DNA from 3 places in the Anaerocolumna sp. AGMB13020 genome. Region 2 is predicted to be linked to each of the others. Evidence: predicted binding sites of a transcription regulator. Region 2 holds the regulator's gene; each other region holds the start of a gene.
The links. Region 2 encodes Rex, which represses fermentation and respiration genes when NADH is low (regulators of the CRP and FNR family bind a similar motif). Its sites were predicted from a motif close to ATTGTTAANTANTTAACAAT; they were not measured.
Positions count from the first base shown of each region.

Region 1: the regulator Rex is predicted to act here: its motif matches at 4,802-4,821, upstream of R2R35_RS12915 ((2Fe-2S) ferredoxin domain-containing protein).
Region 3: the regulator Rex is predicted to act here: its motif matches at 7,215-7,234, upstream of R2R35_RS18100 (iron-sulfur cluster assembly scaffold protein).

Region 1 covers NZ_CP136910.1:3,174,129-3,184,540, forward strand. Annotated here, with positions in the region: gene R2R35_RS12900 (DUF5050 domain-containing protein) at 1-416, opposite strand, end outside; gene R2R35_RS12905 (NADH-dependent [FeFe] hydrogenase, group A6) at 702-2,453, opposite strand; gene R2R35_RS12910 (NADH-quinone oxidoreductase subunit NuoF) at 2,584-4,371, opposite strand; gene R2R35_RS12915 ((2Fe-2S) ferredoxin domain-containing protein) at 4,375-4,749, opposite strand; gene R2R35_RS12920 (ATP-binding protein) at 4,877-5,434, opposite strand; gene R2R35_RS12925 (NADH-quinone oxidoreductase subunit NuoE family protein) at 5,443-5,937, opposite strand; gene R2R35_RS12930 (DRTGG domain-containing protein) at 6,396-6,746, shown strand; gene R2R35_RS12935 (ATP-binding protein) at 6,743-7,168, shown strand; gene R2R35_RS12940 ([Fe-Fe] hydrogenase large subunit C-terminal domain-containing protein) at 7,248-8,531, shown strand; gene R2R35_RS12945 (NUDIX hydrolase) at 8,623-9,129, shown strand; gene R2R35_RS12950 (hypothetical protein) at 9,153-9,488, shown strand; gene R2R35_RS12955 (PHP domain-containing protein) at 9,481-10,257, shown strand; gene R2R35_RS12960 (4Fe-4S dicluster domain-containing protein) at 10,258-10,412, opposite strand, start outside.
Region 2 covers NZ_CP136910.1:5,083,506-5,093,917, reverse strand. Annotated here, with positions in the region: gene alr (alanine racemase) at 1-454, opposite strand, end outside; gene R2R35_RS21440 (NAD(P)H-hydrate dehydratase) at 420-2,114, opposite strand; gene acpS (holo-ACP synthase) at 2,172-2,540, opposite strand; gene R2R35_RS21430 (hypothetical protein) at 2,542-3,153, opposite strand; gene R2R35_RS21425 (redox-sensing transcriptional repressor Rex) at 3,203-3,877, opposite strand; gene R2R35_RS21420 (DUF1349 domain-containing protein) at 4,188-4,769, opposite strand; gene R2R35_RS21415 (ABC-F family ATP-binding cassette domain-containing protein) at 5,112-7,031, shown strand; gene R2R35_RS21410 (DUF4026 domain-containing protein) at 7,237-8,511, opposite strand; gene R2R35_RS21405 (GntR family transcriptional regulator) at 8,658-9,326, opposite strand; gene R2R35_RS21400 (isocitrate/isopropylmalate dehydrogenase family protein) at 9,337-10,412, opposite strand, start outside.
Region 3 covers NZ_CP136910.1:4,357,774-4,368,185, forward strand. Annotated here, with positions in the region: gene R2R35_RS18065 (Ig-like domain-containing protein) at 1-528, shown strand, start outside; gene R2R35_RS18070 (class I SAM-dependent methyltransferase) at 700-1,494, shown strand; gene R2R35_RS18075 (helix-turn-helix domain-containing protein) at 1,532-2,386, opposite strand; gene R2R35_RS18080 (ABC transporter substrate-binding protein) at 2,891-4,225, shown strand; gene R2R35_RS18085 (carbohydrate ABC transporter permease) at 4,515-5,402, shown strand; gene R2R35_RS18090 (carbohydrate ABC transporter permease) at 5,414-6,241, shown strand; gene R2R35_RS18095 (DNA-3-methyladenine glycosylase) at 6,505-7,098, shown strand; gene R2R35_RS18100 (iron-sulfur cluster assembly scaffold protein) at 7,381-8,073, shown strand; gene R2R35_RS18105 (GGGtGRT protein) at 8,093-9,103, shown strand; gene R2R35_RS18110 (GNAT family N-acetyltransferase) at 9,436-9,966, shown strand; TPP riboswitch at 10,335-10,412, shown strand, end outside.

The sequences.
Region 1 (10,412 bases), 1.9 Mb from region 2:
TAAATACCCTTCTTATCTGCATACAATACGGTCCCCTTGCTTACAGTCTGCTGGTTCTCCCCCTTTACAGAGATGGAATAGGTAGTATATTCTATACTGTCTGTCTCATTGCTGGTATAGTAAAGAACATTATTATAAACTACCATGGAACGGAAACCGTTGTCGGAGGAGACGATTTTGTTCTTATCTCCGGTAACAGGATTGAAACGATAGATATCGTAGCTGTAGCTGTCTTTGGAGTCTTGCAGGGTTTGGATATAGTAGATATAACCATTGTCCTCCAGCATGGTAAGATAACTATAAACGATACCAGTTGTTCCGGGTTCCGCCTGTACAGTACCGGTGTTAAACACTGCTGTCAATAGCAGCAGGGAAAGCATAAAGCATATTATTCTTCTGAGCTTCATTGATTTCATAGACTTATCTCTTTTCTTTACATTTTTGGTTGGCTTGCCGCTACAGCTCTTGGAATTAGGATTAGATAATCGGATACATTCCCAATGAACCAAGCAGATGCTTTCAGTTATAAGTTTCTTCTGTCTAAATTATACTCCTTACATGCTACTTATACAACAAGAGGAGATGTAAACATTAAGCTTCTTTTTAGAGACGAATGAGAGTAGCGGTATAAAAAGACGTAGAGAATGATAACAGGGAGGATTCAAAGAATCCTCCCTGTTATCATCTGTTGTCAGTAACTATTATTTTACGTCGTTAACGGATCTCTTTACATAGGTGGTATGAAGTACTTCATGAGCCTTATGGCTGCCGGGTTTACCAAAATACTCTGCATAAAGCTGCTTGATTGCAGGGTTTGTATGAGACTTGCGATAAGGCATGGAGCTGTCCAGGTCATATAATACCTTGGCACGAAGTGCTCTGATATCATTAAAGTTACGGATATTAGCCGGTACCTGAGGCATTCCGCCGCCGTTTACACAACCACCGGGGCATCCCATAATCTCTATGAAGTGATATTCTGCTTCGCCGTTCTTTACTTTTGTAAGAAGCTCTTTGGCATTGGTTAAGCCGGAGGCAACTGCCACCTTAACATCCATACCGGCAACATTATAGGTTGCTTCTTTAATGCCTGTTACACCTCTTACTTCTTTGAAATCAAGGCTCTGTAATTCTTCACCGGTTAATTCCTCTACTGCGGTACGAAGAGCTGCCTCCATAACACCGCCGGTAGCACCAAAGATTACGCCGGCACCGGAAGACATCCCAAGAGGAGAATCAAATTCTTCATCGGGAAGAGAAAGGAAATTGATGCCGGAGCGATTGATCATTCTGGCAAGCTCTCTTACAGTCAGAGCAATATCCACATCCGCTACACCGGAAGCATCCTGATCTTCTCTACCAATCTCAAATTTCTTTGCGGTACAGGGCATGATGCTGACCATAACGATATCTTTGGGATCAATGCCCATCTTCTCTGCATAATAGGTCTTAGCGGTAGCACCGAACATCTGCTGAGGGGACTTGCAGCTGGAGAGATTCTCTGTCATATCAGGGAAATAATGCTCACAGTATTTAACCCAGCCCGGAGAGCAGGAAGTGATTAAAGGCAGAACTCCGCCGTTTTGTACGCGGTCAAGGAATTCATGGGCTTCTTCCATTATGGTTAAATCAGCAGCAAAGTCTGTATCGAATACTTTGGCAAAGCCAAGTCTTCTAAGAGCAGAAACCATCTTTCCTTCTACGTTGGTACCGATGGGAAGACCGAATTCTTCGCCAAGTCCCGCACGAACGGAAGGAGCTGTCTGAACAATTACATGTTTGCTGGAGTCAGCAATCGCTGCAAATACTTCATCGGTATAATCCTTCTCGGACAGGGCACCGGTAGGACATACAGCGATACACTGACCACAGGACACACAACTGGTGTCGCCTAAGCCCATATCAAAAGGGGAGGCAATATTGGTCTTAAAACCACGGTCATTGGCACCGATTACACCTACGCTTTGTACCTTGTCACACACCGCGGAACAGCGTCTGCAGAGGATACATTTGTTATTGTCGCGGTACATATGTGCAGCGGAGTAATCTATCTCATACTCTATATTTTCGCCGTCATAATGGCCTTCTTTCTCAACTTTTAAATCCTTGCTTAATTTCTGAAGCTCGCAATCACCGCTTCTTACGCAGGATAAACATTTTCTGTCATGAGTGGAAAGGATTAATTCCAGTGTCTTTCTTCTGGAGTTTAATACTCTTGGAGTGTTGGTCCACACTTCCATCCCTTCATTTACGGGATAAACGCAGGATGCAACAAGGCTTCTGGCTCCTTTTACTTCCACGACGCAGATACGGCAGGCTCCGATTTCATTTATTTCCTTTAAGTAGCAAAGGGTAGGAATTTCAATATGTGCCAGCTTTGCTGCTTCTAAAATAGTGGAGCCCATAGGTACAGCCATTTCTGTACCGTTTAACTTTATATTAACGGTTTCCATCTTTTTCCTCCATTCTTGCACATGCATTTTGTGCATCTGTATTTGTGCCGAGGATTTCACAGGCACAAATTTGTGGTTGAAAATGCATTTCTTTCAACCTAAACCTCCTCCTATAATCTTATGAACAGGTTTACTGTTTGGATATAGCACCAAAACGGCATTTTTCCATACATGCGCCGCATTTGATACACTTGCTCTGGTGGATTAAATGAATTTCCTTTACCTTACCTTCAATTGCTCCATTCGGGCATACTCTTGCACATAAAGTACAGCCCTTGCACTTATCAGCATCGATAACATAGGAAAGGAGTGCTTTACATACACCGGAAGGACATTTTTTATCCACAACATGAGAAATATATTCATCCTTGAAGTATTTAAGGGTGGAAAGGACAGGGTTTGGTGCCGTCTGGCCCAGACCGCAAAGGGAATTATCCTTAATGTGATAGCAGAGTTCCTCCAGGGTATCCAGGTCTTCCAGGGTTCCCTGGCCCTTTGTGATTTTCTCTAAAATTTCATAAAGACGTTTGGTACCAATACGGCAGGGAGTACATTTACCACAGGATTCCTCAACGGTAAACTCTAAGAAGAATTTGGCAATGTCAACCATACAATTGTCTTCATCCATAACGATAAGACCGCCGGAGCCCATCATGGAACCGATATTTATAAGGTTATCATAATCAATGGGAATGTCATAGTGCTCGATCGGAATACATCCACCGGAAGGACCGCCGGTTTGTGCTGCCTTGAATTTCTTGCCATTGGGGATACCGCCGCCGATTTCTTCTACAACTTCTCTTAAGGTTGTACCCATAGGGATTTCCACAAGACCAGTGTTTTTAATCTTACCGCCAAGAGCGAATACCTTGGTGCCCTTGGATTTCTCAGTACCCATATCGGCAAACCACTTGGGTCCGTTTAATATGATCTGAGGTATATTTGCATAGGTTTCTACGTTATTTAATATTGTAGGTTTACCAAATAAACCTTTCTGTGCAGGGAAAGGAGGTCTGGGACGAGGTTCACCTCTGTTACCTTCGATGGAGGTCATAAGAGCGGTTTCCTCACCACAAACAAAAGCGCCGGCACCAAGTCTTAAGCCAATATCAAAGTTAAAGCCGGTTCCAAAGATATCCTCACCGAGCATTCCGTATTCTCTTGCCTGTTTAAGAGCAATTTCAAGACGGTCTACTGCAATGGGATATTCTGCACGAACATAGATATAGCCCTGTGTCGCACCGATAGCATAACCTGCAATAGCCATTGCCTCAAATACTACGTGGGGGTCACCTTCTAGAACGGAACGGTCCATAAAGGCACCCGGGTCACCTTCATCAGCATTACAGCAGACATATTTCTGGTCTGCATCATTGCCTTTGGCAAGCTTCCATTTTAAGCCTGTAGGGAAACCGCCGCCGCCTCTGCCGCGAAGACCGCTGTCTAAGAGGGTTTGTATAACATCATCGGGAGTATACTCGGTAAGTACCTTACCAAGAGCAGAATATCCGCCATTTCCGATGTATTCTTCAATATTCTCAGGATTGATGACACCGCAGTTACGAAGTGCGATACGATGCTGCTTCTTATAGAAGTCGGTTTCATTTAAGGATTTAATGCCATCGTCAGTAACTGTTTCTGTATATAAAAGACGGGTAACGGGTCTTCCTTTTAATAAATGCTCGGTTACGATTTCCGAAATATCCTCTTCTTTTACCATGGAATAGAAGCAGGCATCGGGATAAACAATCATAATGGGTCCCAGCGCACAAAGTCCGTGACAACCGGTCTGAACCACGGAAACTTCCTTCTCCAGACCGTTTTTCTCTATTTCAGACTGCAGGGTTTCGATAATCTTAACACTTCCGGAGGAAGTACATCCGGTACCGCCGCATACTAATACGTGTGAACGAAACATGTCTTATATCCTCCCTTCAGAGCTGATGGTGTATTTGTCAACGACTTTACCGCCTAAAAGGTGCTGTTCAAGAACCTCCAGTGCTTTCTCCGGTGTCATCTTTACATAGGTTACTTTTTCTTTACCGGGTGCAAATACTTCTACAATAGGTTCATATTGGCACAGTCCTATACAACCGGTCTGTACAACAGCTATATTTGTAAGGTTTTTTTCCTGAACGGCATTGGAAAGAGCAGTGAGAACCGGTCTTGCACCACTGGCAATACCGCAGGTCGCCATACCTACCACTACTCTGGTCTGGCTGGCAGTTTCGGAACGCAGACCGATCTGGCCTTGCATTTTTTCTCTGATAGCCTGTAACTCTTCAAGAGTTTTCATAAGATATCCTCCTTATTTATATTGAGAACTGTATAAATCCAATGTTTGAGACTTTGTTAAAAAGTTATCAAACTTGGATGCGTATATCTTTTAGTATCTATATCGAAACGGATGTATTAAAATGCTGCTAAAAGTAAATACCTTCATTTGCTTCTTCATGATTCTCCATAAGAAAATTTTTTAAGAATACTGTTACCTCAGGATTGTTTAGAGGAACATTGTGAAGTAGGGAGCGCATTTCTCTGGTATCCAGTACAAAACTCTTATCGTCCACGCGGTAGGTATAGACAAAGTCTATAGACGGGTGGAAGGTAATCAGACTGTAAAGGGTACTGTTCATATCGCCAAGAGGCATTCGGTCAATGTGGGTTAGCTGAAAGGAAGCATAAACTTTCGTTCCTTTACCAGGCTCTGATTCCATATGAAAATCTCCTCCGCAGCTTAAGGCTGCCTGTTTGAAGAAGGGAATTCCCAGGCCTACTTTTCTGGTAGTCCTTGTTGTATAGAAGGGATCCTGTGCTTTGACTGCTTCTTCCTCTGTCATACCGCAGCCGTTATCCTTTATCTCAACCTGTAAAAGGTTTAAGGACTGAGCTATCTGTACGGTTATTTCAATGAGAGTGGCATGAGCACTTACCGAATTCTGTGCAATATCTAATATGTTTAACGAGATTTCAGTCATCATGGATTGAATTACTCATATTTTGTAAGTATATCCTTAACATCGTCTACCGTAAGTCTGCCGTATACATCATCATTTACTGTAAGTACGGGAGCAAGACCGCAGGCACCGATACAGCGACAGGCATCTAAGGAGAATTTGCCGTCAGGTGTACATTCCCCACCCTCTATATGAAGCAGCTCGGCTAACTTGTTGAAAATATCACCGGAGCCCTTAACATAACAGGCAGTACCTAAACATACGGAAATTTTGTATTTTCCTTTGGGATTTAAAGAAAACTGGGAATAGAAAGTAGCTACACCATATATTTTTTCAAGCGGGATATCCATCTCGTTTGATATAATGGTCTGAACTTCTATAGGAAGATAGCCGTAAATACTCTGTGCTTCCTGCAGAATGGGCATTAGGGCACCTTTGTCATCTTTATACTTATTAATGACTTTGAGAAGCTCCGCTTCCTGCTCTTTTGAGCCGGCGAACGGGACTGTTTTTTTCTGGGAACTCATTCTTTAACCTCCTTGATTTTGTGGCTGTTTGTACGTTACCTGTCGAAATATTTCAAAATTTTTATTCGACAAACAACATCAGTATAACATGTTATTGATAAAAAATCCACAGATATATTAAAATTAACAATTGTAACAAATGGAAAACAGAGAATATTAAGCTATTAATGCAAAAATGATAGAAGTTGAAAAAAAACACCGTCAATGTTATACTGTGTGTAAATTTATAGACTATTGAATTGTATAAATTGTACATACAAATGAAAGAGTTCTAAAAAGAAAACCGAAAAAAGTGTTAGAATTAACAAACAATAAACAGCTCGAATTTTACGATTCATTTGGGCAGTTTCACAAGTAAAAGGAATGGAGTCAGAGAGAAATGTTTTTTATTTCACAATAGGATTATTTAAGGGTATCTGTAATTAAAAACACAGGCTATGAGAAAGGTTTGGTTTATTATGACAATTCATGATGTAATGGATATACTTGGTGCCAGGCTCGTCTGGGGAGAGAAATATCTGGAACGAGAGGTTCATACTGCCTGCGGTGCAGATATGATGAGTGATGTCCTGGCCTTCGTAAAGGATCAGTCCGTGCTGCTTACAGGTCTTTGTAATTCACAGGTTATAAGGACTGCCGAGATGATGGATATTATCTGTATCGTCTTTGTGCGGGGCAAGGTACCGGACGAGATGATGACAGAACTGGCAATGGAAAGCCATATTGTGCTGCTTGCTACAGATAAGCAGATGTTTCCTGCCTGCGGTATGCTCTATGAAAGAGGATTAAGGGGAGGTGCTGCTCATTGAGTAAGAATATACAGCTTAACTATCAGGTATCAGCTGAGGACTTTACAAGAGCAGGAGAAGCCTCCAGTGATGTGAAATCCAAGTTAAAGCAGATGGGGGTAAATCCTGAGATTATTAGAAAAGTCGCTATAGCCATGTATGAAGGGGAGATAAATATGGTTATTCATGCACAGGGTGGAGCAATTCAGGTGACGTTATCCCCGGAGGAAGTACATATGGTGTTAAAGGATAAGGGGCCAGGTATACCGGATATCGAGCTTGCCATGCAGGCAGGTTACTCTACAGCCCCCGATAAGGTAAGATCTCTGGGGTTTGGTGCCGGTATGGGACTGCCCAATATGAAGAAGTATTCTGACGTGATGAATATCGAGACAGAACTTGGAATAGGTACTACGGTAACAATGACGGTTAAAATACAGTAATAGGTAATGGGGTGTTTCAGTTTAAACTGTCTGTTTGAGCAGTATCCCTGGCAAGCCGGGGGTATATATGGGGGTTCGTATGGATAAATTTTTTACTGCTGTTCGTCTGCAGGAGGACTTGTGCAAGGGATGCATTAACTGTATCAAAAGGTGTCCGACTCAGGCTATCCGGGTTCGAAAGGGAAAGGCTGTTATTACAAAGGAATTCTGTATTGACTGCGGGGAGTGCATAAGAATCTGCCCTCATCATGCAAAGCTGGCGGTATATGATCCCTTGAGTATATTAGAAGATTATGAGTATACCGTGGCTTTACCAGCACCTGCACTATACGGTCAGTTCAATAATCTGGAGGATGTTAATATTGTATTGACGGCACTCAAAAAATTTGGCTTTCATGACGTATATGAGGTCAGTGGGGCTGCTGAGCTGGTATCGGAATTATCCAGAAAGTACCTGGAGGAACAGGAACAAAAGATGCCCTTTATCAGTACCGCCTGTCCTTCTGTGGTGCGTTTGATCCGGGTGCGTTTCCCAGGATTGCTGGAACATCTGCTGCCCATAAAGGCGCCAGTTGACCTGGCAGCGGCACTGGCAAGGGAAAAAGCGGTAAAGGAAACCGGGCTTCCGGCAGAGAAGATAGGAATTATCTTTATCAGCCCCTGTCCGGCAAAGGTCAGTGCGGTCAAGAACCCTCTGGGATACAGTAAGAGTGAGGTGGACGGGGTAATTGCCATAAAAGATATCTATCCAAGGCTTATTAGCCTTATGAAAGAAGTGGAGGAGAAGCAGCAGATCGAAAATCTTGCCATATCTGGTAAAATCGGCATCAGCTGGGGCGGAACAGGCGGAGAAGCCGGAGGACTTCTTACGGATAATTACCTGGCAGCAGATGGAATTGAGAATGTTATCAGAGTACTGGAGGATCTGGAGGATCAGAAAATTTCCTCTCTTGAATTTATAGAATTAAATGCCTGTAACGGTGGCTGCGTGGGAGGTGTGCTTACCGTTGAGAATCCCTTTGTGGCAAAGGTAAAATTAATCCGGCTGCGAAAATATATGCCGGTTGCCTGTAATCATCTGGATGGCAGTGAGGTAAAGCACTGGGAGTGGAATCGTGAAGTTAACTATGAACCGGTATTTAAATTAAGCGAAGACCTGCAGGAGAGCATTACTATGCTTGCGAAGGTAGAAGAGCTTTGCGAGAAATTCCCTGGTCTTGACTGTGGTTCCTGTGGGGCACCTACCTGCAAGGCACTGGCAGAGGATGTGGTTAGAGGTGTTGCCGGAGAGCAGGATTGTATTCACATTTTAAGGCAGTATATTCACAGGCTGTCTGACGAAATCAGCAAGTTTGATAACTGATACTGCAGGATAATGCTTCATATCATATTGTGCAGGAGTGTTGATAAACATGAAACACATTCTATAGATGTAACAAGAAAGAGTGGTGTAAATGCAAAAAGAAATTGACGAAATCATAAAACCTTATAAAAAAAATTATATCCGTGAAATGAGAAAAAGCATAGGACATAACCCTGTAATGGTTCCCGCCTGCGGCGTTATCATCGAGAACAAGGAAGGTCAGATTTTACTGCAGCAGCGAAGTGATAACGGTAAATGGGGATTGCCGGGCGGTGGGATGGAGATGGGAGAGACCTTTCTTGAAACCGCCAGACGGGAGGTATATGAAGAGGTAGGAATTATAGTGGAGAATCTGGAGCTCTTTGGCATATATTCCGGCGATGACAGGTATATTGTATATCCTAATCAGGATATCTGCTGGGTGACAAGTACCATATTTAAAACCACTGAGTACAAGGGTGAAATCCTGCAGGAAACAGAAGAAACGTTAGGTCACAGATTTTTTAGCGGAGATAACCTGCCAGAGAATATAAATAATTATGACCGCAAGTGTATTGAAGACTGGAAGAGAAATAATTCCGGGATTATTATTAATTAGAAAAGAAAGGAAAAGGTAACATCATGACAGTAGGAGAGATTCTTCATAAGGAGATATTCGAAATAATTAATCCTGGCAATGACCTTGAGAGAGAGCTTAAAGGTGTATATTGCTGTGATCTCTTAAGTGTAGCTATGGGAAAAGCTTTTTCAGGGGCGGTCTGGATTACGGTAATGGCCAATGTAAATACCCTGGCAGTTGCGTCTTTGACAGAGGTTGCCTGTATTGTTCTGGCAGAGGGGATAATGCCCGATGAACAGACAGCTCTAAAAGCTAAGGAACAGGGAATAACTCTCCTGGCGGTTAATAAGCCTGTATTTGAGACCTCTCTGCTGGTTCATGAACTGATTCATGTATAAGGTCTCTTATGATCTGCATATTCATTCCTGCTTATCCCCCTGCGGTGATGAAGATATGACACCTGGAAATATAGTTGGAATGGCTGCCATAAAAGAACTGAATGTCATAGCTCTTACAGATCATAACAGCAGCAGAAACTGCCCTCCTTTTCTAAAACATGCGGAGTGTTTTGGAATTATTGCTATTCCGGGAATGGAGCTCTGTACCAGAGAAGAAGTACATGTTCTATGTCTTTTTGAGGAGCTGCAGGGAGCATTGGAGTTTGACACCTTTGTATATGAAAAGCTTTTTAAGGTTCACAACAATGAAGAAATATTTGGAAGGCAATTGTTGATCAATGAAAGGGATGAAGTCTCCGGAAAAGAAGAATATCTGCTCGTCAATGCAGCAGATATCGGATTTGATGAGGTTTATGAACTTGTGAAAACCTATGAGGGGATAATGATACCGGCCCATATTGATAAGAGCTCCAATAGTCTCTTATCAAATCTTGGATTTATCCCGCCTGATTCCCGGTTTACCTGCGCAGAAGCTACCTGTAAAGAGGCCGTAAGTATAAGTGGCTTAAGTCCTGCAAAAGCAGCTGGTTTCTCCAAAGAGGAGGAAGCAATGGCAGAATTAAAAAGGAAGAATCCTTATTTGCAGAATTGCCGGATCATTAATAATTCCGATGCTCATTATCTGGAGCACATTCATGAGCCGGTTCATTTCCTTCAAATTGAGGAAATGAACAGAAAAGGAATATTAAAGGCTCTGGTTAACCCTTAATTATTTCGTATGCATGGAGAATTCCAGTTCCTTATATGAATCAAGATTCTCATGAATGTCACGATTGTCTGCTTTATGGAACAATTTGTCACGGTTTACAGTTGCAGCTCTTCCAGTCAGGACACTTCCGGGGCCGTTCTGACAGCCGCCTTCAC
Region 2 (10,412 bases):
CTATCCTTGACATTCCCGTATCAATCTTAATGTGAATCTTTGCTGTTTTCCCTTGACTTAGTGCTTCTTCTGACAAATCCTTTGCTGTGCTGTATTGAAAAATCGTCTGTGTTATGTCATGTTCTAGCAGCTTTTTGTATTGCCCCTTAGGGGTATATCCCAACACCAGTAGCGGTTTTTCAATTCCTGCCTTCCTTAATTCAATTCCTTCTTCCAGAATTGCAATACCAAAACTGTCTACGGCCATCTCGGAAAGTGCTTTCGCAATAGGTACCGCACCATGGCCATACCCGTCAGCTTTTAATATTACCATAAGTTTTGTTTCAGGCTGTAATATTTTTCTTGTATTATTTATATTGCTGCAGATTGCATCCAGATCAATATTCGCTGATGCTCTGTAATATTTTGAATTAAATTCTTCAATTGATGTCAGGTCTATATTTCCTGCTGTCATAGGTTCCTCCATTCATATCCGCAGTAACAGTGCATGACTTTATTACCGCTGAAATGTGATTGATTATATCATCTGCCATTAAGGAGTGCTGACCAGATTCTTCCGCCGCAAGGTCACCGGCTAAACCATGGATGTATACACCAAGGGCTGCCGCTTTATCCTCTGTCAGACCTTGGCCTAACAATCCCGCTATCATTCCGGTTAACACATCTCCTGAACCTCCAGTAGCCATACCGTTATTACCGGACAAATTAATATATCTGCTTTTCTTTTCCGCCACAATGGTTCTGGCATCTTTTATAGCATATACCATATTATTATCCAGAGTACATAGACTGGCTGCCTTTAAAAGATTTTCCTGAATCCATTTTATGGGAACATGAAGCAAATAGCTGAGTTCCTTTAAATGTGGTGTAAGTATGGTTCTGTCAGGCAGAAGATGCTTAAGAAATGAAATTCTGTCAGCCGCCTGCTGTTCTTCCATTGTTTCTGCTTGCGGTAAAGGTGAAGCTCCCGGTGAAAAATCCTGTTCTTTCATGTAATTTGCTGCTTTTTGACCAAGCAGCCAGAGGGCATCGCCATCAATAACAATCGGCACCTTTACTTCCGCAAGGACTAGCTGCAATAAACGCTCTGCCTGCGTACTTCTCCCTATACCAGGTCCGATTACTACTACATCCGCCCATTTGATCTCCTCTTTTAAAGTATTCATATCCCTAAGGTTAAGTTCCCCGTCAGAATAAGTATTTATAAGAGCTTCCGGCAATATGGTCTGCAAAATCGTCCTGTTTTTCTCATTGGTCAATATCTTGACTAAGCCGGCTCCCATACGGTATGCTGCCTTGGCAGAAAAATAAGCTGCCCCTGACATATCTGCTGAACCCGCTATAACAAGGATCTTTCCATAACTGCCTTTATTTGAATAGGCTTTCCTATTGGGTATTAAATTTAAATCTTCCTTATTAAAGGTATAGTGATGGAATGGAAGCTTAAGGTATTCAGGTGCTGCAAACCCAATATCCGCAACTGTTATAACCCCTGCATATTCACATCCGGGAAAAAGTACAAGTCCTAACTTAAGGTATCCAAAGGTTATTGTATAGTCTGCCTTCACTGCTGCCCCTAAAGGAAATCCAGAATCGGCTGATATTCCTGATGGTATATCAACAGCAAATACCTTCTCTTTTTTTAATCTGTTTATTTTATCTATTATATTCTTATATTCACCCTGAATATCTTTATTTAATCCGATGCCGAAGATGGCGTCTATAAGAATCGTGTTTTCATCAATAGTATATTCCGGGGTATCAATATTGCTAACTATTTCAACACCGAAATTCACAGCAATTTCTAATTGCTGCAAAAACAAGGCGGATGCCTTATTCCTGTCACCCACCACATATATTGCTGCTTTGTACCCTTTACAGGTTAGAATCCTGGCAGCCGCAATTCCATCAGCTCCATTATTCCCTGTACCGCATAAAGCAAGTATTTTCAATTTTGTATCTTTCTCACAGCTTGAAGTTATGATATGTTCATCAATTACTTCTGCTACCTTTAAGGCAGCACGCTCCATCAAAACAATAGCAGGTATCCCCATTTCTTCCGTGGTTTTCCTGTCAACTTCCTGCATCTCATTACGCTTGACCAGATATTTCATATAAACCTCTTTTATAAACTTGACTTTCTGAATACCTATCTACGTATTTTCTGAATACTACGAATTAATGCTTTCTCCAACAGCAAAAGCACTGGCGAACTCCTTTGTGTTTGTGATAGTTACCAGTATCCTTTGACATGCAATTTTATCGGCAGCCTCTTTGGCTCCTTTCAATAAATTCACAAAAGGTTTCCCGTATTCATCCCGCAATACTTCTATATCTGAAGGATGAATTCCTCGAAAACCCAGACCCAGCATTTTTACAACTGCTTCTTTTACAGCAAAATTTCCGGCAAGCTTTCTTCTGTCTGTCTGAGCAAGTTCTAACTCTTTTGGAGTAAAGATTCTCCTGCAGAAATGTTCCCGCTCACAGGCTTTCATGACTCTTTCGATTTCAATTAAATCTGTACCGATACCAACAATCATGCTATTTATTCCTTTTTATCTCTTCATCCAGTTCCTGCAATAGTTCCGGTCCCAGCAGATCATGCATGTAATTATAGATATCTGCATTTTTCATTTCCATATCCTGTTTCTCTAGGATTTTTATTTTCAGCTGTTCTCGGATGTTTTGAATCCACTTATTAATCTCATTGATTTTCTCTGTGTTCTCACTGAGCCGTCTATAGCAGATTTGTGAACTTTCTATTATTAAAGCTTCGTTAGCCGCCTTAATTTGATAAGGCAGATCAACCAGTTCATTCTCTGAGTCTTTTACTTTATCGCCAATTTCCCTTATCAGTCTCTGGTTCTGATCAAGTTTCTTTTCTTTGGCTTTTCCCAGCTTTGTGTCATTGACATCCATGTGAGTGATAATCTCACCCATCAGTTGATTCTTTATCTTCTTGTAATCCTTTAAATCATTGGTAAGTTTGCCTTGCTGTTTCATCAGCTCATCCAGTTTATTTTCCATTGCTTTGATGTGAACAGGTTTATCATAATCCGGAAACAGCTGATGCCAGCGTTCATCCAATACTACTATTGGTATTTTCTTACCCTTAAAGATTTTTTCAAAGTTTATGTCTTCCTTTTTTCTCATGTATACTTATACCCCATTTCTGGTGCAAGCTTTCGCTTTGGTGTCCTTTTTAATTATTATCGGATGAAATGTCTTCTTCCGTAATACCTTGGGACTCTTCCAAATCTTTTAGGGTATAGGATAATCTCATAAGACTTTCTAACAGATGTACATTCTCTACAATGACATCGGAGGGGAGATTTAAATCTACTGGCGCAAAATTCCAAATGGCTTTAATACCTAAGGCCACTATTTCTTTAGCAGTCTGTGGTGCCTTTATCTTTGGTATGGTCAGTGCGGCTATATGAACCTTGTTGCTCTTCACAAATTCTTCCAGTTCATCCATCATCTGTATCTGAGTTCCCCTGATTGATATTCCTTCCAATCGCGGGTTAACATCAAAGATACCCTTAATCATAAATCCTCTTCTTTCAAAATCACCATAGTTTGCCAATGCCTGTCCCAAATTACCCGCTCCTATGATGATTACATTGTACTTTCTGTCAAGTCCTAATATTTTTCCAATCTCAGTAAACAGATATTCAACATTATATCCGTACCCCTGCTGTCCGAACCCACCAAAATTGTTCAAATCCTGCCTTATCTGGGAGGCAGTAACCTTCATCCTCTCGCTTAACTCCTTAGATGAAATACGTACCACGTCATTTTCCAGCAGTTCTCCCAAGTAACGATAATATCTGGGTAAGCGCTGTATTACGGCTAATGAAATTTCTTTCTCTTGCACTTCTGACCCTCCTTTATTTTTTATAACTGAAAGCAGGTAATTCAATATTGCAAATTAAAACTGATATATGCATATATTCATTAACCTGCTTTTGATTTTCTTATGTTTAAAGGAATGTTTTAAGTAAACTGTTTTTACTCTTCCTGTGTAAAAATACGGTATTCAGGTATTTCTACAGAAAGGATCCTACAAATTCTTCATTTAACTTAATTTACTCCTGAATATAGCTTTCTAATAAGATATTATATGTGAATGATATTTATTTGTCAAATGCTGATTCCTATATGAATTTTCCAATAATTCCCTCGGTTTATCTGCCGGCGCGTATATTTAAAACCGTTCTGTGCTCCAGCGATATATTCTCAAAATAACGTTCTCCGCCTTCTCCAATTGGTGCTTGTGCCACCAAACCAACTTTGATTGTCTGACTGGCGGGCAGAATAAAATAACGCATCATATCATATTTTATACCATCCAAAGAATAGTGAAAGGCAAAGGCATCTCCTACCCTGGCTGCCTGAAGCCAAACCTCATTTCCTTCTATATTACAGCCGTTTGCATCATCAGACAAGGGATTTGTTACAACACTGACAACTGCATTGGTGTCAAAATCCGTCTTCTCAAAGCAGGCCTTAGCCCAGATGCTGTCATTCTCCATTAACATTATCGTTGCTGCATCAAAGGTATCCAAAAAAGCATGAGATACCTTGGCTCTAAATACAAAATCCCCAAAAATTTCTGTATAATAAAATGGCGCATTATCACGTACAAATACTCCTGTCCCACGGAAGAAATCACTCTGCCCGGGTGCTTTTATCACAATTCCTTCTTTTGTATATCGAATACTGCTTTCATTTAACCATTTAAAATCTTTGAAAAATTTCTTACTCATGTGTAAACCCCTTTCCTAATTGGCTTATAATAGTATCTGCGCTGTAAATTACAACCTTCCCGCAGTCTGTAACAGGCACTTTTTCTACATGATATCATTGATACAGGCACTTTTTCAAGTTATTTATCTCACTTAATAACGGAAGTAAATCTTTAACAAAAACTTTGTACATAATCCGAGTTTCTTCTTGAGACCTCCATCAAAACAACAGATCAGCCATAATCTCTCTCTTATATGTCATCCTCTTTGGTTTACCTTAGCTGGGACATGTCAATTACTTGACTTTTTACAGTCATTCCTTTATGATTCTAAATAGAAATCCAAAGAGAAAGGTAATTTGAAATGATTTTAGCATGCAGAAATATTTCTAAAAGCTTTGGAACAGACCAGATTCTTAGCAATGTTTCTTTCCATGTAAACGAAAGGGAAAAAGCCGCTGTTATCGGTATTAACGGCGCAGGAAAATCCACCCTTTTTAAGATTATTATGGGAGAACTGGCACCGGACGACGGAGAGATTATATTTGCAAAGGGTTGCAGTGTTGGTTATCTTGCACAGCATCAGGGACTCTCCTCTGAAAATTCCATTTATGATGAAATATTAACCGTCAAACAGGATGTTATTGATATAGAAACCAAGGTTCGCCAGCTGGAGGAATCCATGAAGGAGGCATCCGGAACCGAACTGGAGCAGATGCTTTCTGCCTATACAAGATTAAATCACGAATTTGAATTGAAAAATGGCTATGCTTATAAAAGTGAAGTTATTGGCATTTTAAAAGGACTGGGTTTTACTGAAGAAGAATTCTCAAAACCTGTCACTACATTATCAGGCGGTCAGAAGACACGTGTTGCTCTTGGTAAACTACTCCTAAGCAAACCCGAGTTAATCCTTCTGGATGAGCCTACCAATCATCTTGATATGGAGTCTATTGCCTGGCTTGAAAACTTTCTGGTTAATTATCAGGGTTCTGTTGTTGTAATAGCCCATGATCGTTATTTTCTTGATAAAGTTGTAACAAAGGTCGTAGAGTTGGAACAGGGTAAAGCCGTCTCTTATGATGGTAATTACACAGCTTATGCCGATAAAAAAGCCATGCTGCGGGATGCAATGTTAAAACATTATCTCAATCAGCAAAGAGAAATCAAACATCAGGAAGAGGTAATAGCCAAACTTCGTTCCTTTAACCGTGAGAAATCCATTCGCAGGGCTGAAAGCCGTGAAAAGATGTTAGATAAAGTAGACCGCCTGGATAAGCCGGTTACTTATGAGCCCCAGATGCACATTAACCTAGAGCCTTCGGTAATCAGCGGTAATGATGTGCTGCGAGTTGAAGGACTTGCTAAATCCTTTGGCAGCTTAAAGCTATTTGATAATCTGAATTTTGAAATAAAAAGAAGTGAAAAGGTCTCTATTATCGGAAATAACGGAACGGGTAAGACCACTTTATTGAAAATCATCAATGAGATAATACCTGCGGACTCCGGAAAGGTAACCTTAGGTTCCAAAGTAAAAATCGGATATTATGACCAGGAACATCAGGTTCTTGATTCAGACAAGACTCTTTTTGTGGAATTAAGTGATGCTTACCCTAATATGGATAATACCGCTATCCGTAATATTCTGGCTGCTTTTCTCTTTACCGGAGATGATGTGTTTAAGCGTATTAAAGATATCAGCGGCGGCGAAAAAGGACGTGTGTCCCTGGCAAAGCTAATGCTCTCAGAAGCAAATCTATTAATCCTGGATGAGCCTACCAACCACTTGGATATCACCTCCAAGGAAATTCTTGAAAATGCAATTAATCGTTATTCAGGAACCGTATTATATGTTTCACATGACCGTTATTTTATCAATAAAACTGCTACCAGGATTATGGATCTTACCGGTAATATGCTGGTCAATTATATCGGTAATTACGATTATTACCTGGAAAAGAAAGATGAACTTACACCCAGTAGCATTTCTAACAATACGGTTTTTTCACAAAAAGAAAAGGATTCTGAGGAGTCTGATACGAAACAGGATTGGAAACAGCAGAAGGAAGAACAGGCTAAGATACGTAAGCGTCAGAATGATTTAAAGAAAACAGAAGAAGAAATACAAAAATTGGAGCTTCGGAACGAAGAAATTGATGAATTATTGACGAATGAGGACATCTATACCAATTCCAGTGAACTTATAAAGCTTACCACAGAGAAAAAGTCTCTGGAAGCAAGATTGGAAGAACTCATGGTAATGTGGGAAGAACTGGCAGAGTAGAATTAATACATTCTGTTATCTGGGTTTTGTTAATATTAAGAAACAATTACTTTGTAAAACAGAGTGTTGCATCATAAAATCCAGTAACTTCTATAACAGGAATGGCTCCCGGCTTATAGGTTGTACTTTGTAACCTGCAACATATATACCGGGAGCATTCTTATTGTATTCGTTCATATGGTATGTTTTAATCTCAAAAGCCGAGCTAATCTTCCAGCAGGTAAGCATCATCCGGAGACAATCTCCGTTCAGGTGTAAAAATCAGCCAGTCCGTAATATCTTCTATCGTATAAGTGCCTTCGCTGCCGGTATGCATATCCTTTACATAATAGGGTTCCTGGGTAAGTGTTCCCCTGACCTGGTCCTCTGTAATTTCAAGAAGTTCAAACCAGATATGCTCATGGAAATTATCCTCGGTTTTATACTCATCATCTACTGTCAGACCAATTTTTACAAGTATCTTATTTTCTTCTGAGGTTATTGCTTTTCTTACGTAATCAAGCCGTTCCAAAGCCAAGGCTCTCATTCTATCTGTTTCTTTGTTGGAGATCATATAGATTGGATTATCTTTGAGTATATCATCATAGATAGAAACGGGCTTGTATTTCTTCTTTTTATAATCCTCCTCCGTTGGATAAGCAAAGACAGCACTGGTATTTCTGTTATGACTCTCCTCCCTGTCTCTTCTCCCCCCCAACATATCGAAAGCATATCCTTTCACAGCTTCTTCCCAGGGTATCAGGGTTATCACCAGATAATCCTCCTCTGATAATCTTGCCAGGTAGAGAGGCTCCTTGTGCTTTAAAGGTTCTTCTGCCTCCAGCATCCGATTAGCAGCGGTTTCAATGATATTATAATGATTGTTATAGGTATCTTTGGTAGAATTCAATACCTCCAATTCAGTGATACCACAACGCGATAATCCATGGGAATGCAGCCATACCTGATCATCATCGGATACGGCCTGAACGGTATAAATATAACGAGGAGCGGGCGGTACATCGGAGCTTGCCGCCATGGCTACCCATCTTCCGGACAGAATCTTTTCAGAGCTGATATCAAGCAAAGCCAGAATATCCGGTATTATTCCATTTACTATTTTTAGCTGTAAGTGATAGGACTCCAAACTGTCATCACCAAAAAGCATATCAATCCTTAAACCAGATTCAGCTCTTACAAGCTTATGCATGTCTACATCAGGAAACAAATGCTGCTGTCTGTAGAAATCCGGTAATGCAAAACTATCCGGATAGAAAATCAATGGATACTCATTTTTCTTGTATTCTATTACTACTTCAAACTTATAATCCTGCATTTTCCTGGACAATATATTGATCCCGGGAATCTCGCTGAGACGTTTTATAAGGACTTCAGGTTCTTTTATATCGTCTTCTTTCTTTGGTATTGCCAACATCATGCTGAAATCATCAAATTGCTGTTTTTCTTCTACCTTTCGGTTAAATAAATTAAATAATCCCATTCGTATCTCCTTATCGGCGGTATCCCTTAAAGTTACAAAATACACTTAAACCGTCTTTGTAACTATTTACAAAGGCGGTTTAAATGCAACTATATTTCATTACTCATGAGGGTCTGCTTTCAGGCACTTGCTGCCTGTGTTTCCTTTTACAACCCTCTATCACTTATGTTCTTGATGGTATTCATAATATGTTCATGAGCCAGCATTTCTGCCTTATCACCATCTCTTTGACGGATAGCATCCAATATGGCGGTATGTTCCTTATTGGAGTTTGCCGCCCGTAAATCCGAGGCCAGGGTTATCTTTCGTATTCTTTGTACATAGTGATGAAAATCAGAAAGTATATGATTTAAAATCTTACTGTTGGAGGCTTCATATATCAATTGATGAAACTTATTGTCCAACTCCACAATCTGTTCGTGATGTTCTTTCTTTGCGTGAAATTCAGACAAATATACAACTTCCTCCAGCTCATCTATCTGTTCTTTGGTAATGTATTCACATGCCCATTTGGCACAAAGTCCCTCCAGATAAGACCGGATAATATAAATATCATGGATATCTTTTTCTGAAATGCCATTCACATAAGCACCTTTGTTGGGTACTATGTTTACCAGCCCTTCCAGTTCAAGCTGACGTAAGGCTTCTCTCACCGGCGTACGACTGACCCCCAGTTCCTGTCCGATGGTGGTCTCTTTTAATTCGTCATTCTGTTTATATTTTCCTGATAGTATATCTTCCCTGATCTTTGTAAACACTCTGCCTCGAAGGGAATATTTATCCGTATTTTCCTTATGAACATCTTTTTCGTCCACAAAATTCCTCCTAAAGCTTTTCAATGGTCTCCATTAGGTAATCGGCAAATTCCGCGCTGGTTGCTCCGGTATTTCTTCCCGTAATGACCAGCTTCTTCTCAGTAATGGTGCAGATATCTAGTGCTTTATATAGCTTATCTGCTTCATTCTGATATCCGATATGTGATAATAACATAGCACCTGCACGGATTACGCTGCAGGGATCTGCATAGATATCTCTTCCTTCATCCACCATTCTGGGTGCTGATCCGTGGATTGCTTCAAACATAGCATACTGCTTACCGATATTGGCACTGCCGGCAGTTCCCACACCGCCTTGAAATTCTGCTGCTTCATCCGTAAGAATATCCCCGTAAAGATTGGGTAACACCAGCACCTGGAAATCTTTTCTTCTCTTTTCATCTACCAGCTTTGCAGTCATGATATCAATGTACCAGTCATCTGCTTCAATCTCCGGATATTCCTTCGCTATTTCTTTAAAGGTATCAAGGAATTTACCATCTGTTGTCTTAATGATATTCGCTTTGGTTACTGCCGTTACTTTGGTTTTATTATTTGCTTTGGCATATTCAAAGGCAGCTCTGATAATTCTTTCGGTTCCCTGACTGGTAACCACTGTAAAATCTACTGCCAAATCCTCTGTTACAGGAAAGCCCTTGCTGCCTACTGCATATGCACCTTCTGTATTTTCACGGAAAAAGGTCCAGTCAATTCCCTGCTCCGGAATACGTACCGGACGCATATTAGCGAAAAGATCCAGTTCTTTTCTCATAGCTACATTGGCACTCTCAACATTGGGCCAGGGATCACCTTTTCTTGGTGTTGTTGTAGGTCCTTTCAGAATAACGTTGCATTTCTTAAGCTCTGCAAGCACATCATCAGGAATCGCCTGCAATTTTTCTGCCCTATGCTCAATGGTTAATCCATCAATCGTCTTAAAGGTTACTTTTCCTTTTTTTACTTCCTCACTTAACAGGAACTCAAGCACTCTTTGAGCCTGACCTGTTATGGCAGGGCCTATACCGTCTCCTCCGCATACGCCGATTGCTATGGTTTCAAGCTCTTTATAGTTTACAAAATCCGCCT
Region 3 (10,412 bases), 730 kb from region 2:
GAGAGTGAATTGAAGGAGCTAAAGATGGCAGTTTCATCAGAAACACTGTATTTCGGTGGAAATACCGAAAATACCGCAACGGTTAAGCTGGAAATACCGGAGGCGGTAAAGGCGGCAATCGAGAATGAAGCGGTTACAGAGAGCATAAGTTATAAGTCAAGCAATATAAAAGTAGTCACAGTAGACCCCAAAGGTAAAATAACTGCCAAAGGTAACGGAGCGGCTACCATAACTGTTACTGCTACCATTGGCGGCATAACAAAGACCTTTACCAAAAAAGTAACCGTAAAGCAAGCTCACATTGAGGTAGTGCTGAAAACGAATTCCATGAAGAAAGGTGAAATATTTACCTTTGCTGTAAAAGGTTATGGATATGCCCCAAAGGGCATAACTTATGCCACTGCAAAAAGCTCTATCGTTGAAATCAATAAGACCACCGGCAGAGCCAAAGCGGTAGCAAAGGGTACGGATTATGTGGTTATTACCTACGGAAAACATACACAAAAAATTAAAGTAACAGTTAAATAACAGTTTAGGGCCTCCAACAGGAGGTCCTTTCTCAGGTAGTGCAATTATCCTTTTCATTCATTTATAGTTTGTGTATTAATTTCTTTAAATAATTCTTGAAACGAAACAGGTGGCTTTAAGTGTGGTAATATAATGAAAGCCATACAAATGTTTAACAGGGAGGAAATTAAAATGGATTATACCGTAAATAATAAAGAGGCCTGGGAAGAGGCTTTTAATAAACACAAGGAAGGCTGGGGAGATGATATTAATTCTCGCCTGGCAAACGAGAATCTTCCATTTATAGAAGAAGTACTGGCGGAGGAACTTACCCGATATGACTTTAAGGCTAAGGCAATTGCACAATTCTGTTGCAATAACGGAAGGGAATTGATGGGACTTATGAAGCTGGGGGCCTCTAGTGGTACAGGCTTTGATATTGCAGAAAATATGATTGCCTTTGCCAATAAAAAAGCCGGGGAATTAGAGTTAAACTGTAATTTTATCGCCACAGATATACGAGATATCAAGGAAAGTTATAATAACAGCTTTGACTATATTTTCATTACCATAGGTGCGTTGGCCTGGTTTCGTGATTTAAAGGTGTTTTTTGAAAAAGTGGCTGCCTGCCTGAAACCACAAGGGCTCTTATTCATTCATGAGATGCACCCGGTGACAGGTATGTTTGGGGTATATGGCGAAGAGAACTTCGACGAAAGCATGCCTGAAAAAGTTGTAAACTCCTATTTTAAAGAAGAGCCCTGGATTGAGAATAACGGTATGGGATATATGTGCGGGAAAGATTATGAGTCCAAGACCTTCTACAGCTATTCACATACGCTGTCGGATATCTTGAATGGGATAATACAAAATGGGATGAACATAACCAAACTGAAGGAATTTGATTATGACATCTCTGAATCCTTTCAGGAATTAAGTAACAAGGGGATTCCGCTGTCTTTTCTTTTGGTAAGCCAAAAGAAGTGATTAAAATACCAAGATCAAATAAAGCAGCATACACCCATTAAGAGGTATACATGGTCTTAAATTCCGTGGGGGTGCAGTCCTTCATTAGGCGGAACATACGAATAAAGGCAGAAAGACTTGAAAAACCGCACCGCAGGGACACTTCTGTAATGGTTAATTCATTATCAGCCAATAATTTTTCGGCGGCTTCGATTCGCTTTCTATTCAGGTACTTATAATAGGAGACGTTGGTAAACTGTTTGAACAGGCGGCTGAAATGATATTTGCTGAAGCCTGATAATGCAGCAGCCTTGTCAAGGCTTATATCTTCCCCGCAGTGCTCGCTGATATAGCTGCAGATATACAGAAAACGTTCGGTATATTCCCGTTGCTTATTAAGCCTGCTGTTAAAGCAATTCAGATTAGGGGAATAACTTCTTCCAATACGTACAAAAATCTCAAGGAGCTTGGCATAAATAGAAGCTTCACTGAGTGACATATCATTAAAATATTCTTCGGATATCTCGTAAAGAAGCTCTTTGATTTTATCATGGGCTTCTTTTTTGTCCTCCGGAATAATCAAGAGAGCAGGAGAAATTATAGACAAAGTCGCTTCTAATTCCTTAATTCCGTGAAGAAGAGTAAAATCTGCCTGGAATATAAGCCTTTTTCCTTTCTCAGCCTCCATACTGTGTATGGCTCCCGGAGTGATAATCAGGATATCGTCCTCCCGTAAAGTAAACAGAGTCTTACAGCAGGTGACCCGGTAACTGTTTTCAATGGGCATAATGATCTCCAAAGGAGCATGCCAATGGCTGGGATAGGCTTCGCAGTCATCATTGGCATAAAGCCTTATGGTCGTATTGGTCTTAAAATTAACGGTTTCTTTTATTCCATTCAAAGTTTCTATCATGATTATGACCTCTTCCCTTATTCTATCATTTCGTTTTAGCTTTTAAAGAAGGTATGGAAATTACACTCCACTTTACAAACTTCATGGCTTTCCGCTGGATGATTGGTAACTTAGCAGCACAGTAACACGGTATTTAAATAAATGGACTGGTAACTAAAAAGTTGAGCTTCCTTCAGAGCAGGAGGTAGGTTTCTTAAAAATTGCGATTTTTTTTGAGTCATAATAGAGCATATACCTAGTATATACCTTTGTGCTATAAGAATGAAAGGTTATTTTGTATATTTCTTACAGGAAAAATCAGTTTCGTATAAGCACTATAGATAACCATGTGTAAATAAGGTTTTACAAAGCATTGATATTTATAGCAAGAATTAGGAGTAGTTGAGCAATTATTTGGAAGAAAATGGATAATTGCTTTGCTATACTTTACTCATTGCTTAAAGGTCAGACGGAATAGAGGGTTTACTTATCACAATTAATAATGAGTAGGAGGGTTATGTATTTATGATTAAGAAAAAAGTTCTTGCAGTTCTTCTCACTGCGGTAATGGTCTGCGGTTCCTTAGCAGGCTGCGGAAGTAATAACACTGACGGAGGGGATAAGGCTACAAATGCTTCAAATGGAAAAGTACAGGAGATCAAATGGATGTTCTGGGATGATCTGACGGCAACAGAGGATTTGATTTCCCTGGGGTATGCTGAGGTTATCAACCGGTTCAATGAGGACTACAAGGATAAGTATCATGTTACGGCTGTTACCACAAATCTGGAGGAATATGATACCAAACTGAATGCCTTGATTGCCTCGAAGGACTGTCCGGATGTGTTTATATGTAGTCCGGGTCCAAATCTTACCCAATATGTGGAGGCCGGTGTTGCCGCAGATTTAACGGATATTCTTAAGACCAGTGAAAAGGACTGGTATAGTACTTTCACAGAAGGTATCTTTGAGCGTATGACCTATGACGGAAAGATTTATGCAGTACCCACCAACTTTGCCGCTGCATTGGTATTCTATAATACAGAAATGTTTCAAAAAGCAGGCGTACAGGTACCAGAAAATTATGACCAGTGGATCGAAGCCTGCAAGAAGCTGAAAGAAGCAGGGTATACACCGATTTCCTGTTCTGCCGGAACAGCCTGGTGCCTGTCTATGATCGCCGGTTATCTTTGTGACCGTGAGGGTGGACCTGACAACTTAAAAGGTGTGAATGAAGGAACGCTTGACTGGAATGACAAGACCTTTCTTGATGCAGGGAATAAACTGGTAGAGCTATCCAAGTATTTTCAGGAAACTGCGGCAGGGGATTCCAATGATCAGGCAACAGCTACCTTTTATAACGGAGAAGCTGCCATGCTGGTTCAGGGTTCCTGGGCAATCGGACAGATCAACGGAAATAATCCGGAATTCGAGGATAAGTGTGGTGTATTCAGTTTTCCCGGTATAGAAGGCGGAGCAGATCCTAACCGTATGATCGTTAAGACAGACAACCTTGTAATGAGTGCTACCACTAAGAATCAGGAAGCCTGCCTGGCGTTAATGAAATATTTTACCGATGATACAGCGCAGAAATACACAGCAGAAGTCGCTGGAAAGATTCCGGTAATCAACGTGGCATATGATAAGGAAAAAGCACCGGCACAGCTTGGTTACGTAATGGATATCCTGTCTAAATCAACCGGAACCCTGGGCTTTTATAATGAATCCCTGGCATCGGTGGAGGCTGGAGATGTATTTGATAATGCAATGGTCGATCTGTTCCTGGGTAGTCTGACCTCAGAACAGGCTTTTGAACAGGTTCAAAATTTCTACACCGAGAATGTCCGTAAGAAAAAATAGAACGAAAGGAAAAAGAGACTGTTAATATCACAAGGCTGCTGTAAGAAGTCCCATGGCTTTCTGTCACACAGCGACAAAAAGGCACATTACTGATTTCTGTGTACTGTAACCGTACAAGACTGTTCGCTTTCAGTATACAGAATCGGCAATATGTCTTTCAGAACGTTCATGACGGAAAAGCCAAGGACTTCTTACGACATCCTTTTTGCACACTCATGTAACAATCGTTTGCGCAACCCCTGCGGGTTCGTATATCCGAAATGAAGTAAAAACTGCCAGGGAGGTACCTATGGACAAAATATATCGTAATAAGACCGCAATTATTCTGTTTGTTGCACCTGCATTTATTTTATTTACAGCTGTACTCTTAGTGCCGATTTGCCAGGCACTTTATTATTCTCTTTGTAACTGGAATGCCTTGACCGGTGCTGAATTTACCGGGTTTGATAATTTTAAGAAGCTGTTTATGGAAGATGCCATCATGAGGACAGCTTTAAAGAACTCTATTTTCTTCATGCTGTTTTCTGCTGTCAGTCAGCAATTTATGGGTTTACTGCTGGCTGCGCTGCTTACCAATGTTAAACGCGGAAGGAATCTGTTTAAGAACATTTATTATCTGCCTGCGGTATTATCTTCTGCAGCACTGGGACTTCTCTGGTCCTTTCTCTTTAACCCGAAAATGGGTGTCAATCAATTGCTCAGCCTGATAGGTATAAAAGGCCCTCTCTGGCTGATGGATACAAAAGGTTTTATTGTTCTGCCCATGTGGGTAATTGCCTTTGTGGCTCTATGGCAGTATGTAGGGACTACCATGATGTTATATATGGCGCAGATTGCGGGGATTTCCGGTTCGCTTTATGAGGTGTCTTATATAGACGGAGCCGGCAGGTTTAAGAGTTTTTTCCATGTTACCTTACCTTTAATTAAGCCAATGATTGCCACCTCTCTGTCCCTGAACTGCATTGGTTCCCTGAAATTCTTTGATCTGGTATATAACATGACCCAGGGAGGTCCGAACCATCGGACGGATGTGCTTGCCACCCATCTGTATAACCAGGGGTTTCAATATTTTAAATACGGTTATGCCAGTGCCATAGGGGTTGTGCTATTGGTCTTATGCATCATTGTAACCTTTATTATCAGTAAGTGCCTGAAGACAGAAGATTATGAAATGTAGGAGGTTAGCAGGTGAGAAAGTTTAAAGTAAGTTTTCTGTTTGTATATATATTTCTTGGGTTATTGGCTGTAATCTACATAACGCCGTTGTTATGGGTCATATTAGTTTCCTTTAAGACAAATGCGGAAATTTTCAGCAGTCCCTTCCGTATTCCAAGGACACTCCAATGGGATAATTACAGAGTGGCCTGGACAGCCGGAAAATTAGGACTTGCAACCCTGAATTCTGTAATAGTCTGTGTCATTACACTGGCAGCAAGCATGCTCCTTGGAGCGATGGCTGCCTTTGCCATTGGGCGTATGAGATGGAAGTTCGCCAATTCTGCTATGGGATATTTTCTTATTGGAATGATGATACCGGTGCATTGTGTACTAATACCACTGTTTGTTGCCTTCTCTAACTGGCGGCTGACTAACAGTCTTTTTTCCTTGATACTCCCTTATGTAACTTTTTCTTTACCGATGACTATCTATATTCTGGTGAATTTTTTCCGTGGTATGCCAGGAGATATGTTTGAAGCGGCTTGCATTGATGGCTGTTCTATTTACGGCAGTTTTTTTAAGATTGCCTTGCCTTTGTCTAAGACGGGTCTATTCGTTACCGGCCTTATGACCTTTGTAAGTAACTGGAACGAACTACTCTTAGCAATGGTGTTCATATCTGATGCGGCCAAGAAGACACTTTCTGTGACGCTAACGTATTTTGTGGGTCCTTATTCAACAAACTATACTCAGATGTTTGCTGCTATTGTAATAGCGGTGGTTCCCTCCATTCTGGTATATTGCTGTTTCAGCAATCAGATTGTGGAAGGATTGACGGCAGGAGCTGTAAAAGGTTAAAAAGCCATTGAAAAAACGGCTGGAATTATCTATACTTTATAGGAGGAATTTGGAATGTGGCGGAAAACTACTTGCACCTCAGAAGGGTGCAATGAGTTTTCAGACATGCAATGGTATTGACTTTGTACATAGGTAATAGGAGGTATGCATTAGCAGTATGCGATACCTAACGACGACAGTACATTTTATTGGAATAACGGGTGCTGAATAAACTTATCAAGACAGTACTGGGATATACATGAGTTAGAAGGAGCAATACGGATATGAAATTATCACGTGAATTTTATAGACAGGACGGCATAAAGCTTGGAAAAGCTCTTCTTGGAAAGGTACTGGTTCATGAATCGGAGGAGGGCATAACCAAAGGAATCATTGTTGAGACAGAAAGTTATATGGGAGTAATCGATGCAGCAGCCCATTCATATAAAGGAAAAAGAGATGGCAGGTGCAATATCCAATACAATGAGGGGGGCTATGCCTATATTTTCATGATATATGGAATGTATAATTGTATGAATATTGTAGCCAATAAAGAAAATATACCGGAGGTGGTACTCCTTCGGGCACTTGAACCGCTGGAAGGCATTGATATCATGGAAAAAAGAAGAAAGAATGCCAAATTAAAAATGCTTCTTAATGGGCCTGGGAAATTGTGTCAGGGAATGGGAATTACCAGAGAACATTATGGTCTTGATCTGTGCAGCAGCAAATTATATCTTGAAGAACCGGCAAATTCAGAGGAATTTGAGATAGAAACCTCCAAGCGGATCAATATCGATTATGCGGGGGAAGCGAAAGATTATCTCTGGCGGTTTACCATTAAGAACAATCCTTATGTATCGGTTAAAGTAAAGTGAACAAATCGGAAAAGACCCTTAGATGGCATAAAATTCCTGTAGGAGAGAAGCAGGTTGTTAATAATTTTTTCTCAAAAACTATGGACTAATTTGACTTTTTATGAGAGAATAAGTGCGGTGTTAAAATAATAACATACTGTCTGCTTACAAAAGCATAGATGGCAGGGGATTTAAGCCTGCCTGCAAGGCGGTATTACCGCATTTATGAGGCATTCATAACCCCATATCCGCGACTAGATAGTAGATACTGCAAAATTGATGTACATTGAAAGGAGTCTAGACATGATTTATTCACATGAAGTAGAAATGATGTGTCCGGTTGCGCAAGGCGTTAACCACGGTGCAGCACCAATCCCAGAAGAAGCAAAATGGGTACAGGCCAGAGAAGTGAAGGATATTTCCGGTTTAACACACGGTGTTGGCTGGTGTGCACCTCAGCAGGGAGCCTGTAAATTGACCCTGAACGTAAAAGACGGTATTATCCAGGAAGCACTGGTAGAGACCATCGGATGTTCAGGTATGACACATTCAGCAGCTATGGCAGCTGAAATACTTCCCGGAAGAACTGTTTTAGAAGCACTTAACACAGACCTTGTTTGTGATGCTATCAATACAGCTATGAGAGAGCTTTTCTTACAGATCGCTTATGGTAGAACTCAGAGTGCCTTCTCTGAAGGAGGACTTCCAATCGGAGCCGGACTTGAAGACTTAGGAAAAGGTTTAAGAAGCCAGGTTGGTACTATGTATGGTACTTTAAAGAAAGGTCCCCGTTACCTTGAAATGGCAGAAGGCTATGTAACCGGAATCGCTCTGGATGAGGAAGATCAGATAATCGGTTATCAGTACGTAAATCTGGGCAAAATGACAGATTTCATCAAAAAAGGTGATGACCCTACAACCGCTTATGAGAAGTCCAAAGGACAGTACGGACGTGTTGCGGATGCTGTGAAGATCATTGACCCCAGAAAAGAATAACCGAAGGAGGATACATAAAATGGCTTTATTTGAATCATATGAAAGAAGAATAGATAAAATCAATGCTGTATTAAACAGCTATGGAATAGCTTCCATCGAAGAAGCAGAACAGATTACAAAAGCAGCCGGTCTTGATGTATACAACCAGGTAAAAGGTATTCAGAATATCTGTTTTGAAAATGCCTGTTGGTCTTATATTGTAGGCGCTGCAATCGCTATCAAAAAAGACTGCAGAAAAGCAGCAGATGCTGCTGCTGCAATTGGTGAAGGACTTCAGGCTTTCTGTATCCCCGGTTCTGTTGCTGACCAGAGAAAAGTTGGTTTAGGACACGGTAACTTAGGAAAGATGTTATTAGAAGAAGGCACAGAATGCTTCGCTTTCCTTGCTGGTCATGAGTCTTTCGCAGCAGCTGAAGGTGCTATCGGTATCGCGCTCTCCGCGAACAAGGTAAGAAAACAGCCTTTAAGAGTTATCTTAAATGGTCTTGGTAAAGATGCAGCTCAGATTATCTCCAGAATCAACGGCTTTACTTTCGTAGAGACACAGATGGATTACTATACAGGAGAGGTGAAGGAAGTATACCGTAAATCCTACTCCAATGGAGACAGAGCAAAAGTAAACTGCTATGGTGCAAACGACGTAACGGAAGGTGTTGCAATCATGCACAAGGAAGGTGTTGACGTTTCCATCACTGGTAACTCCACTAATCCTACAAGATTCCAGCATCCAGTAGCAGGTACTTACAAAAAAGAATGTCTTGAGCAGGGTAAGAAATACTTCTCCGTAGCTTCCGGCGGCGGTACAGGCAGAACACTTCATCCTGATAACATGGCAGCAGGTCCTGCTTCCTATGGTATGACAGATACTATGGGTAGAATGCACTCTGATGCTCAGTTCGCAGGTTCTTCTTCCGTTCCCGCTCACGTTGAGATGATGGGTCTTATCGGAATGGGTAACAACCCTATGGTTGGAGCCACTGTAGCGGTAGCGGTTGCGATCCAGCAGGCTGCTGATGCAGGTAAATTCTAAGCTTTGCTTGTTGAATAGATTTTAATATAATCAAGTTTGGTTCAAAACTTGCCCACTGCCCACGGTTTGTCCGCTACGGATAAACTGGTGGGCAGTTTTTCTGGATACATCTATTATTATTAGTATATTTATAAGCAATCATAGAGGGCAAAAGGAGACAAGGATGGGAAAAAATTATAGCTATGGTATAAGGTTTTGTAGTAAGCTCCATGCAATTCTTTAGGTGAACTCATCAATACGCATGGGGCGTTATGTTACAGTAAAGAATTGCATTATAAATTATAGTTTTAAGATAAATAAAAATTATAAAATATAAAAGGAGCAATTCAAATATGAAAATAGATTTGATTTTATGCAATAAAGAAACAGGCTTTGTAATAAAGAACATGTACCCGCTATATCTGCATGATTTGGCTGAAATCCATGATACACTGCCTAATCGATATGGTATCTTTGAAGAAGATGAGACACGCACTTTAAGCGAGCAATATGATACGCAGAATATCTGGTTTGAAAATCCGGAAGAGCTTTTTCCCTATTGCATAACCGTTGATGGGATTCCGGCAGGCTTCTGCCTCATAGCCAGTGGTAAATACGTATCAAGAGAAGTGGACTATTGCGTCCACGAGACCTTTATTTTGCGCCCCTATCGAAGCAAAGGCATCTCTCAGGAGGCGGTTATCCGTATTCTTGATAAACACAGAGGGCGATGGATGCTTGATACCAGTTCAGAGGATATTAATAGCCGTGCTCAATTGTTTTGGAGCAGAATGATATTGGCCTATACAGGAGGGATATATCAGGTAGAGAAAAGAATAATTCATAATATGCCAAGACTGGTATTCACTTTTCATAATCAGTAAGGGCGTTCATACCTTACCGTCTGGATATAACGAGCCATAGAAAAACAATTATGAGCCAAGAAGAACATTTACAAGCCAAGAAGAACAATTACAAGTCAAGAAAGACAATTACAAGTCAAGAAAGACAATTACAAGTCAAGAAAGACAATTACAAGCCAAGAAGAACGATTACAAGCCAAGAAAGACGATTACAAGCCAAGAAGAACGATTACAGGCCAAGAAAGATAATTACAAGCCAAGAAGATACGATTACAATCCAAGTGAGAAAACGGTTACAGTAACAAATCAAGTAAAGAGATGTGACCAATATCGAAAAGGTTTCCGTAATTCAATTGACATTACAGAATATGGATACTATAATAAAACTAAATAAATAATTCGGGAGCTTGTGTGCAGGCTGAGAGGAAACAATAGTTTCGACCGTACCTGATTTGGATAATGCCAAC